DNA from 2 places in the Kitasatospora sp. NPDC023118 genome. Region 1 is predicted to be linked to the other one. Evidence: riboswitches for the same ligand, from Rfam matches in the RefSeq annotation. Region 1 holds a riboswitch; the other holds the start of a gene.
The links. Region 1 has a riboswitch for magnesium ahead of ACZ3UD_RS14640 (magnesium transporter MgtE N-terminal domain-containing protein). Riboswitches for the same ligand answer to the same signal wherever they lie in the genome.
Positions count from the first base shown of each region.

Region 2: it holds a riboswitch for magnesium, as region 1 does, so the genes downstream of both, ACZ3UD_RS11685 (NRAMP family divalent metal transporter) here and ACZ3UD_RS14640 (magnesium transporter MgtE N-terminal domain-containing protein) in region 1, are expected to answer to the same signal.

Region 1 covers NZ_JBVHHW010000009.1:244,509-248,911, reverse strand. Annotated here, with positions in the region: gene ACZ3UD_RS14650 (MFS transporter) at 1-324, shown strand, start outside; gene ACZ3UD_RS14645 (cysteine hydrolase family protein) at 385-984, shown strand; M-box (ykoK) riboswitch at 1,300-1,477, shown strand; gene ACZ3UD_RS14640 (magnesium transporter MgtE N-terminal domain-containing protein) at 1,785-3,152, shown strand; gene ACZ3UD_RS14635 (NRAMP family divalent metal transporter) at 3,149-4,403, shown strand, end outside.
Region 2 covers NZ_JBVHHW010000007.1:191,684-196,086, reverse strand. Annotated here, with positions in the region: gene ACZ3UD_RS11700 (methylmalonyl-CoA mutase family protein) at 1-814, opposite strand, end outside; gene ACZ3UD_RS11695 (hypothetical protein) at 916-1,104, opposite strand; gene ACZ3UD_RS11690 (BlaI/MecI/CopY family transcriptional regulator) at 1,101-1,400, opposite strand; M-box (ykoK) riboswitch at 1,664-1,839, shown strand; gene ACZ3UD_RS11685 (NRAMP family divalent metal transporter) at 2,201-3,895, shown strand; gene ACZ3UD_RS11680 (MgtC/SapB family protein) at 3,999-4,403, shown strand, end outside.

The DNA.
Region 1 (4,403 bases):
GGCGTCGTCGGACTCGTCACCGTGATGGCCGTCGAGCTGGCGATCATCATCAACATGAGCCTGTACACCCCGGTGCTCGCCACCTACCGACTCGAACGCACGCCCAAGCACCTCGTCGCCCGCACCCTGTCGGCCTGGTCGATCGGCCAACAGGTGTCCATCGCCGTCCTCACCGCGCTCGGCGGGTTGCTCGCCGACGCCACTGGCCCGCGCACCGCGCTCGCGGTCGCGGGGCTGCTCATCCTGGCCACCCCGTTCCTACTCCCCCGGCGCGACCAGACCTCGCAACCAGACCTCGCGGCACGAGCCGGAACTGTCGCGTAGCCCCTCATGAAGTCGCACCCCCGTATGAAGTCGCACCCCCGCATGAAGGAGAACACTCGCGTGAGCACCGCCCCCGCGCTGGACCCCGCGCACACCGCCCTGCTCGTCCTGGACTGCCAGCCCGCGGTCCTGGCCGTTCTGCCCGAGGGCGGGGGCCGCGAGGCCCTGCTCGATCGGGTGGAAGCGGCCGTCGCCGGCGTCCGCGCGGCGGGCGGCACCATCGCCCACGTCCGCGTCGGCTTCACCGAGGCCGACTGGGACGCGATCCCGGCCGCCAACAAGTCCTTCGGCCCGCTGGCCCAGCACCGTGCCATGCACCACGAGGACCCGGCCACCGCCGTGCACGAGCGCCTGGCTCCCCGGGACGGCGACATCGTCGTGCGCAAGACCCGCTACGGCGCCCTGTCCACCACCGACCTCGACCGACAGCTGCGCGAGCGCGGCATCACCACGCTGGTCGTCTCCGGCATCAGTACCGGCGGCGCCGTCCTGTCGACCGTCCTCGACGCGGCCGACCGCGATTACCGGCTCTACGTCCTGTCCGACGGCGTCGCGGACCCGGACCCGGCGGTCCACGACGTCCTGCTTCACCGGGTCCTCCCCTCCCGGGCCCACATCGTCGACACCGCCGAGCTGCCCGCACTGCTGCGGGCCGGCTGACCCGGAGGCGCGGGCGGGCCCGCGTGCAGGACTACCGGCAGATCGCCCTTCACCTGGGTGGCCGTCGACCCGGGCCCTACCAGGTGGGACCGCCTCGCGCTCCGAAGGACGTCGGGCCCGCGCGTCGGTCGGATTCCCCGTCACCGGGGCCCGGCCGCAAACCGGTTCGGCTCCCCGGCGGCCCGCGGGCCGAGGGGCAACAGTGCGCACCCGACCGTGCGCCGGGCGGCTCCCCCGCTGGTCAGGTCAGGGTCAAGCTCCGGTCAAGGATTGCGCTGGAAGGGCTACGGCGCCCTATCCTGGGGCGGATTTGAACAGACACCTCGTTCGGTGAGGCGTCTTCACGGACACAGGCCACTGATCCCACCCGTCGAGAGACGCTCCGGATCAGGACAGGTCTCCCCGGCTCAAGGGGTGACCCCAAGTGGCTTCCCGTCGGGATCGACAGGGACACGCCGTGGAGTGCCAAAGCTCTGACGAGTGGGGGTGCACCGGGCGGTGACGTCGGTCTCCCCTTGCCGTGCCGCCGCGACCTCGATGCGCGGCCGAGATCGGGAGGAGGCGTGATGGACGGAAGTCCTGGCCATAGTCAGCCCTTTCCGATGTCGTCCTCGCCGTCCTTCCGTCGTCCGAGGCGCCCGCTCCTTCCCTGACCGATCCGGTCCGCTCCGCCCTCCGGTCCGCTCCGGAGCGGGCGGCCCTGGCGCATGCCTGGAACCGGTTCGAGCGGTCAGCGTCGGCGGTGGCGCGCCGCCGGGCGGCCCGATGCCCCGTCCTGCCGGGGCGAGGGGGTCCCCACCATGGCTGCCACCACCCTGTTCAACTCCGCCACCGCCCGGCTGCGCGACCGCACCGTCGCCGCCGAGCGCCGTACCGCCGTCACCCGGACCGTCCGGTCCTCGGTGGTCTCCGTCGCCGGGCTGGTCGGAGGGCCGGTCGCCAACCAGGCCGGGGAAGAGGTGGGCCGGGTCGTCGACGTGGTCGCGCGCCTCTACGGCACGGAGCCGTACCCTCCGGTCACCGGGCTGATCATCCGCATAGGCCGCCGCCGCACCTTCATCGCCGCCGACGCCGTCGACCGGATCATGACGGGGCAGGTCCGGCTGCGCACCGCCTGTCTGGACCTGCGCGAGTTCAACCGCCGTCCCGGCGAGGTGCTGCTCGCCCGGGACGTGCTGGACCACCAGCTCGTCGACGTCGACGGCGTCCAGGTCACCCGTGCCGCCGACCTCTACCTGGCCCCGCTGGCCGCCCGTACCGTCCTGGTCGGGGTCGACGTCTCGCTGCCCACCCTGCTGCGCCGGCTCGGCCCGCGCCGCTGGCAGATCCGCCCCACCCCGGAGCGCGTCCTGGACTGGCAGTCCGTCGCCCCGTTCGGCGAGCAGGCCACCCACGGGCCGGCCGAGGTGCGGCTGCGCGCCTCCCGCTCCGCGCTGCACCGGCTGCGCCCGGCCGACCTCGCCGACATCCTGGAGGACCTCGGCCGGCATGAACGCCAGCAGCTGCTGGGCTGGTTGGAGCCGGAGCACGCCGCGGACGCGCTGGAGGAGATGGAGCCCGCCGAGCTGGAGAACCTGCTGCGCGAGGTGCCGCCCGAGCACGCCGCCCGGCTCGTCGACGAGATGGAGCCGGACGAGGCCGCCGACGCCCTGCGCGACCTCGCGCCCGGCGAGCGCGAGACCCTGCTGGCCCGGATGCCCGAGCCCGAGGCGGCCGAGCTGCGCTCCCTGCTCACCCACCGGGAGGGCACCGCCGGCGGCGCGATGACCACCCTGCTGGTCACCGCCGGCCCCGCGCACACCGTCGCCGAGGTACGGGCGGAGCTCGCCGCCCAGGCCGAGCACCGCACCGACATCGACGCGGTCACCGTGCTGGACGACCAGGGCCGGCTGCTCGCCGACATCCCGCTGTTCGACCTGGCGGTGGCCGAGGACACCTCGGTGATCGGCGACCTGGTCGCCTGGCTGGACCAGTTCGGCCCGCCGGTGACCGTCCGGCCCGACACCCGCCTCGCCGAGGCCGCCGACCAGCTGGTCGCGGCCCGGGCCACCTCCCTGCTCGTGGTCGACGACTCCGAGCGCCCCCTCGGCCGGGTCCTGGCCGACGACATCCTCGACTCGCTGCTGCCCGAGCGCGGGCGCCTGCACTTCCGGAGGCTCCTCAAGTGACCCGCGACCTCGACACCCTCGACACCGGTCCGGACGCCGCCGCCGCGCCGTCCGCCCCGGGGCGCCCCGGCCGCCGCAGGGGCCTGCGCCGGCTGGCCGCGATCGCGATGGTGGCCGGCCCCGGGCTGGTCGCCGCCAACGCCGGCAACGACGCCGCGGGCATCGCCACCTATGCCAGCGCCGGCTCCCAGTTCACCTACGGGACGCTGTTCTTCATGGTGCTGGTCACCGTCGCCCTGGTCATGGTGCAGGAGATGGCCGTCCGGCTCGGCGCCCACACCGGCAAGGGCCTGGGCGCGCTGATCCGCGAGCAGTTCAGCCTGCGCCTCACCGCCCTCGCGGTGTTCTGCCTGCTGCTGGCCAACACCGGTCTGGTGGTCAGCGAGTTCGCCGGGATCGGCGCCGCGTTCGAGCTGCTCGGCGTGCCCAAGTGGGCGGTCGTCCCGCCGTCCGCCGTGCTGCTCTGGTCGCTGGTGCTGTTCGGCTCCTACAAGTGGGCCGAGCGGATCTTCCTGGTGATGTCGCTGGCGTTCTTCGCCTACCCGGTCGCCATGGTCCTCGGCCACCCTGACTGGGGGCAGGTCGGCGAGCACCTGGTCGTCCCGCACCTGGAGCCCAGCAAGGACTTCATCCTGCTGGCCGTGGCCCTGATCGGCACCACCGTCAGCCCGTACATGCAGTTCTACGCCGCCGCCGGCGTGGTCGACCGCGGTGCCAAGCCCGCCGACTACAAGCTGATCCGGGCCGATGCCGTCCTCGGCGCGGTGTTCGCCTGTGTGATCAGCCTGACCATCATCATCGCCACCGCCGCCGCGATCGGCGGCACCGGCCCGCTGGAGTCCGCCGCGCAGGCCGCCGAGGCGCTCAAGCCCGTCGCCGGGCACAGCGCCGAGCTGCTCTTCGCCTTCGGGCTGCTGGGCGCCTCCGCCCTGGCCGGCGCGGTGGTGCCGCTCTCGGCGAGCTACGCCATCGGCGAGGCCGCCGGCGTCGAGCGCTCCGTCTCCCGCAGCTTCCGTGACGCCCCGCTGTTCCTCGGGGTGTTCACCGCGCAGATCGTCCTCGGCGCGGTCGTCGCGATGACCCCGGTGGACGTCATCCAGCTACTGATCGGCACCCAGGTCCTGCAGGGTCTGATCAGCCCGATCGTCCTGGTCTACCTCCTGGTCCTCACCAACCGCCGCTCCGTCCTCGGCGACGCGGCCAACACCCCCCGCTACCGCGTCGCCGCCACCGTCGTGGTGGTCGGGGTGG
Region 2 (4,403 bases), on a different contig from region 1:
GGAACTCCAGCTGGCCGAGCGCCTCGTCCACCGACAGCCCGGCGGCGGTCAGCGCGCGCAGGTAGGCGACGCCGGTGGCCAGCGAGCAGCCCAGCTCCTGGCCGGGGGAGGCGCCGGCCTCGTGGTACGGCAGGGCGTCGACGGTGAGGGCCCGGACGTTCGGGTGGTCGGCGGCGCAGCGGGCGGCCAGCGCGGTGGCCGCGGTGAGCAGCGCGTCGGTGCGGGCGGCGTCGCCGGTGCGGGCCTGGAGGCCGATCGGGTCGGCGCCGAGGTTGCCGGAGGCGGAGGCGGGGGAGATCTCGCGCTCCTCGTACAGCTTGAACAACTGCTCGGCGGCGTCGGCGAATTCGGGGCCGGCGTCGAGCGCCACGGCGGCCAGGTCCAGGTACACCCCGGCGAGCACCTCGGGCAGGGCCGTCACCGGCAGGCCCGCGGCGCCCAGCTCCAGCCAGAGCGAGCCGACGCCGTTCTCCAGGTCCGCGAGGACCGCCTCGTTGGTGCGCCGCCGGTCGGGGTCGGCGTGCCGCTGCCGGACGTCCCACCCGGCGACGGCGGAGCCCTGCGGCCGTCCGCCGCGGACGAACGGCGGGAAGCCGGGGTAGCCGGGCTCGGCCGAGCTGTCCTCGGCGGTGTACAGCGGGCGGGCGCGCAGGCCGTCCTGGAGTGCGGTGCTGAGCGCCCGCTCGGCGGCGGCGCCGTCCTCGGGCTGGGCACCGGACTTGCGCAGCACGCCCTCGACGAGCTGCTGCCACTGCTCACGGTGCGCGGCCGGGAACTCGGCAGCGAGGGGGAGCCCTTCGGGCGGGACCTTCATGTCCGCAGGTTAGCGCCCGTTTGCGTACCCGCAGGAGGGGCCATGTGTGTGACCTTGTTCTCGATTTGGCGAAGCCTTAGCACTCCGCTGGGTGACGAGTGTCAAGACGGGTGTGGCTCCAGCGCGTGGTGCGCGGCGAGCACCAGGGCGACGGTGAAGGAGGCCGTCAACACCAGCCTCAGCGCCGCGCCCAGGGCCGGACGGGCCTGGAGCCGGGTGGAGCCGGCCAGCCGGCGGGGCAGCAGGACGCCGGTCACGGCCAGGTAGAGGCCGAGCAGGGCGAGCGTCACTCGGTGTCCCGGGCCTTGACCTGTTCGAGGGCGGCGAGCAGGGCGGCGGCCTCGTCCCCGCTGATCCGGTCGACGAAGCGCAGTAGCGCGCCGGCCCGGTCCGGGGTGGTCTCCAGCGCCTGGTGCATCAGCTCGGCGGTGTACGCCTCGCGGGTGCAGGTCGGTTCGTACACCCAGGCGCGGCCGACCTTGTCCCGGCGCAGCCAGCCCTTGGTGTGCAGGATGTCGGCGACGGTGGTCACGGTGGTGTAAGCGACCGGCCGCTGCCGCTGGAGGTCGTCGACCACCTCGCGCACCGCGGCCGGACGGCCTCAGGACCAGAGCCGGTCTATGATCTCGGCCTCCAGATCGCCGAACCCCCGTAGCACCGCCGTGGTTTCCCTTGCCGAACCGACCGCCGGCGTCCTTCGCCCGCTGGAACGCGGCCCATGGTACGGCGAGCACCGGGCGCGAGAGGGCGGAGGCGGCGCGATTGGTCAAGGTTCTACAAAGGTGTCGAAGGTCGGCCGAAATGGTGAGCGGGCCGTCCGTGGCGGGTCTATGATTTTGGAGGTTTGAAAAGGCACCTCGTTCGGTGAGGCGTCTTCACGGACACAGGCCACTGACCCGACGACGTCGAGAGACGCCCAGGTTCAGGACAGGTCTTCCCGACTTAAGGGTTGACCCCAAGTGGCTTCCGGCCAACAGGCTGGACACGCCGTGGAGTGCCAAAGCTCTGACGAGTTGGGGTGTACCGGTCCATTCGGGGCTGGTGTGCTCCTTGCCGTGTCGTGATGCGGCGCACAGACGGTGCGCCCCCGGCCGGGAGGAGGCGAGAGACGTGGACTGCCCTAGTCCGGGCCACAGTTGCCCCTGCCCCCGCATGCTCTCGAACACCTCCGGCACGCGGTAACAACCTTCCCCGCGCGTTTCACCCGGCGCTTCGTCCTGCGCTCAACCCTGCCCGGACGCAAGCCGCCTGACGTACCGTCATGTCCGTACGGCCGCGCCGCCGCTCAGCGTCGCCGTGCGGAGGCGGTGCCGTGCGCCCGCAGGGAGGATCACCGCTGCGTGCCCCCTGTCGCCCTCTCAAGGAAGAGGGCAGGGAGGCCCCGCCATGACCAACGTGATGCTGGACCCGAAGGTCCCCACGGTCCCCACCGTTCCCGCCGCCACCCGCTCCGCCGTCCTCGACGACGCCCACGTCGGCGACATCAAGGGCGCGCTCGGCACCATCCGGCTCGACGACGCCACCCCCCGCCACGGGCTCTCCGCCCGGCTCAAGACCCTGCTCGCGATCATCGGGCCCGGCCTGATCGTGATGGTCGGCGACAACGACGCGGGCGCCTTCTCCACCTACGGCCAGGCCGGGCAGAACTACGGCACCCAGCTGCTCTGGACGCTGCTGATGCTGGTCCCGGTGCTGTACGTCAACCAGGAGATGGTGCTGCGCCTGGGCGCCGTCACCGGGGTCGGCCACGCGCGGTTGATCCTGGAGCGCTTCGGCAAGTTCTGGGGCGCGTTCAGCGTCATCGACCTGTTCCTGCTGAACGCGCTGACCCTGGTCACCGAGTTCATCGGCGTCACGCTGGCCGCCGGGTACCTGGGCCTGCCGAAGGCGGCCTCGGTGGTGCTGGCGGCGGCGATCATCATCGCCTCGGCCTTCACCGGCTCCTTCCAGCGCTTCGAGCGCGTCGCCATCACCCTGTGCGTGGGCTCGCTGCTGCTGGTGCCGATCTACTTCATGGTCCACCCCAAGACCTCGCAGATGGCCCACGACTTCGTGACGCCGACCCTGCCCGGCGGCTCCGGCCAGCTCGCGGCCGTGATGATGGTCATCATCTCCATCGTCGGCACCACCGTCGCCCCGTGGCAGCTGTTCTTCCAGCAGTCGTACGTCATCGACAAGCGGATCACCCCGCGTTTCATGAAGTACGAGAAGGTCGACCTGTGGATCGGGATCGTCGTGGTCATCGTCGGCGCGGCCGCGCTGATCGGCCTCACGGCGGCGGCCTTCGCGGGCACCGACGGCTTCGGTCAGTTCTCCGACGCGGCCGCCGTGGCCAAGGGCGTCGAGGACAAGGCCGGGCACCTGGCGGGCGTGCTGTTCGCCATCGCGCTGCTGGACGCCTCCATCATCGGCGCCTTCGCGGTGTCCCTGTCCACCGCCTACGCGATCGGCGACGTCTTCGGCATCAAGCACTCGCTGCACCGGGGCGTCAAGGGCGCCAAGGGCTTCTACGCGGTCTACGCCGGCCTGGTCGTGGTCGCAGCGGCTATCACCCTGCTGTCCACCGGCTACACCCAGGGCCTGATCACCCAGTTCGTCCAGGTGCTGGCCGGGGTGCTGCTGCCCTCCGCGACCGTCTTCCTGCTGCTGCTCTGCAACGACAAGGCGGTGCTCGGCCCGTGGGTCAATGGGCCCAGGACCAACGCCTTCACCTCGGCCGTGGTCGGCGTCCTGGTGATGCTGTCCATGATCCTGACAGCCTCGGTGGTCTGGCCGGACATCAGCTCGGACGCGATCCTGTGGATCATGTCCGGCTGCGGCGTGGCGGGCGTCCTGGTCGCCGGGTACTTCTTCACCTTCGGCCGCCGGGGCACCAAGGAGGACCTTCCCCCAGCCTCCGGCCGGGGGTGCCCCCATGACCGCACCGGCCGCGAGAACTGGCGGATGCCCCCGCTGGAAACCCTCGGCAAGCCGGTGATGTCCACCGCCCGCAAGATCGGCATGGGCGCCCTGCGCGCCTACCTGCTGCTCGCGATGATCATGGTCATCATCAAGATCTTCCAGACCGCCCTGGGCCACTGAGCCACCGAGCACGTCCCGCACGGACGGGTGGTGGACAGCGGCTCGCCACCCGTCCGTGCGCTTTCCCCGCGTTCCCCGTGATTCCTCTGGAGGAGGTGCCGTCGTGCACACCCTGACCACCGTCGAGTTCCTGGTCCGGCTCGCCACCGGCGTCGCCTGCGGCGCGCTGATCGGCGTCGAGCGCCAGTGGCGGGCCCGGATGGCCGGCCTGCGCACCAACGCCCTGGTCGCCGCCGGCGCCACCCTGTTCGTGCTCTACAGCGAGGCGGTCGGCGACACCGGCAGCCCCACCCGGGTCGCCTCGTACGTCGTCTCCGGCATCGGCTTCCTCGGCGGTGGCGTCATCCTGCGCGACGGCGCCGGCGTGCGCGGCCTCAACACCGCCGCCACGCTCTGGTGTTCGGCCGCCGTCGGGGTGCTGGCCGCCTCCGGCAAGCTGGAGCTCGCCGTCCTCGGCACGCTCGCCGTGCTCGCCGTCCACCTGGTGCTGCGCCCGGCCGGCCGGCTG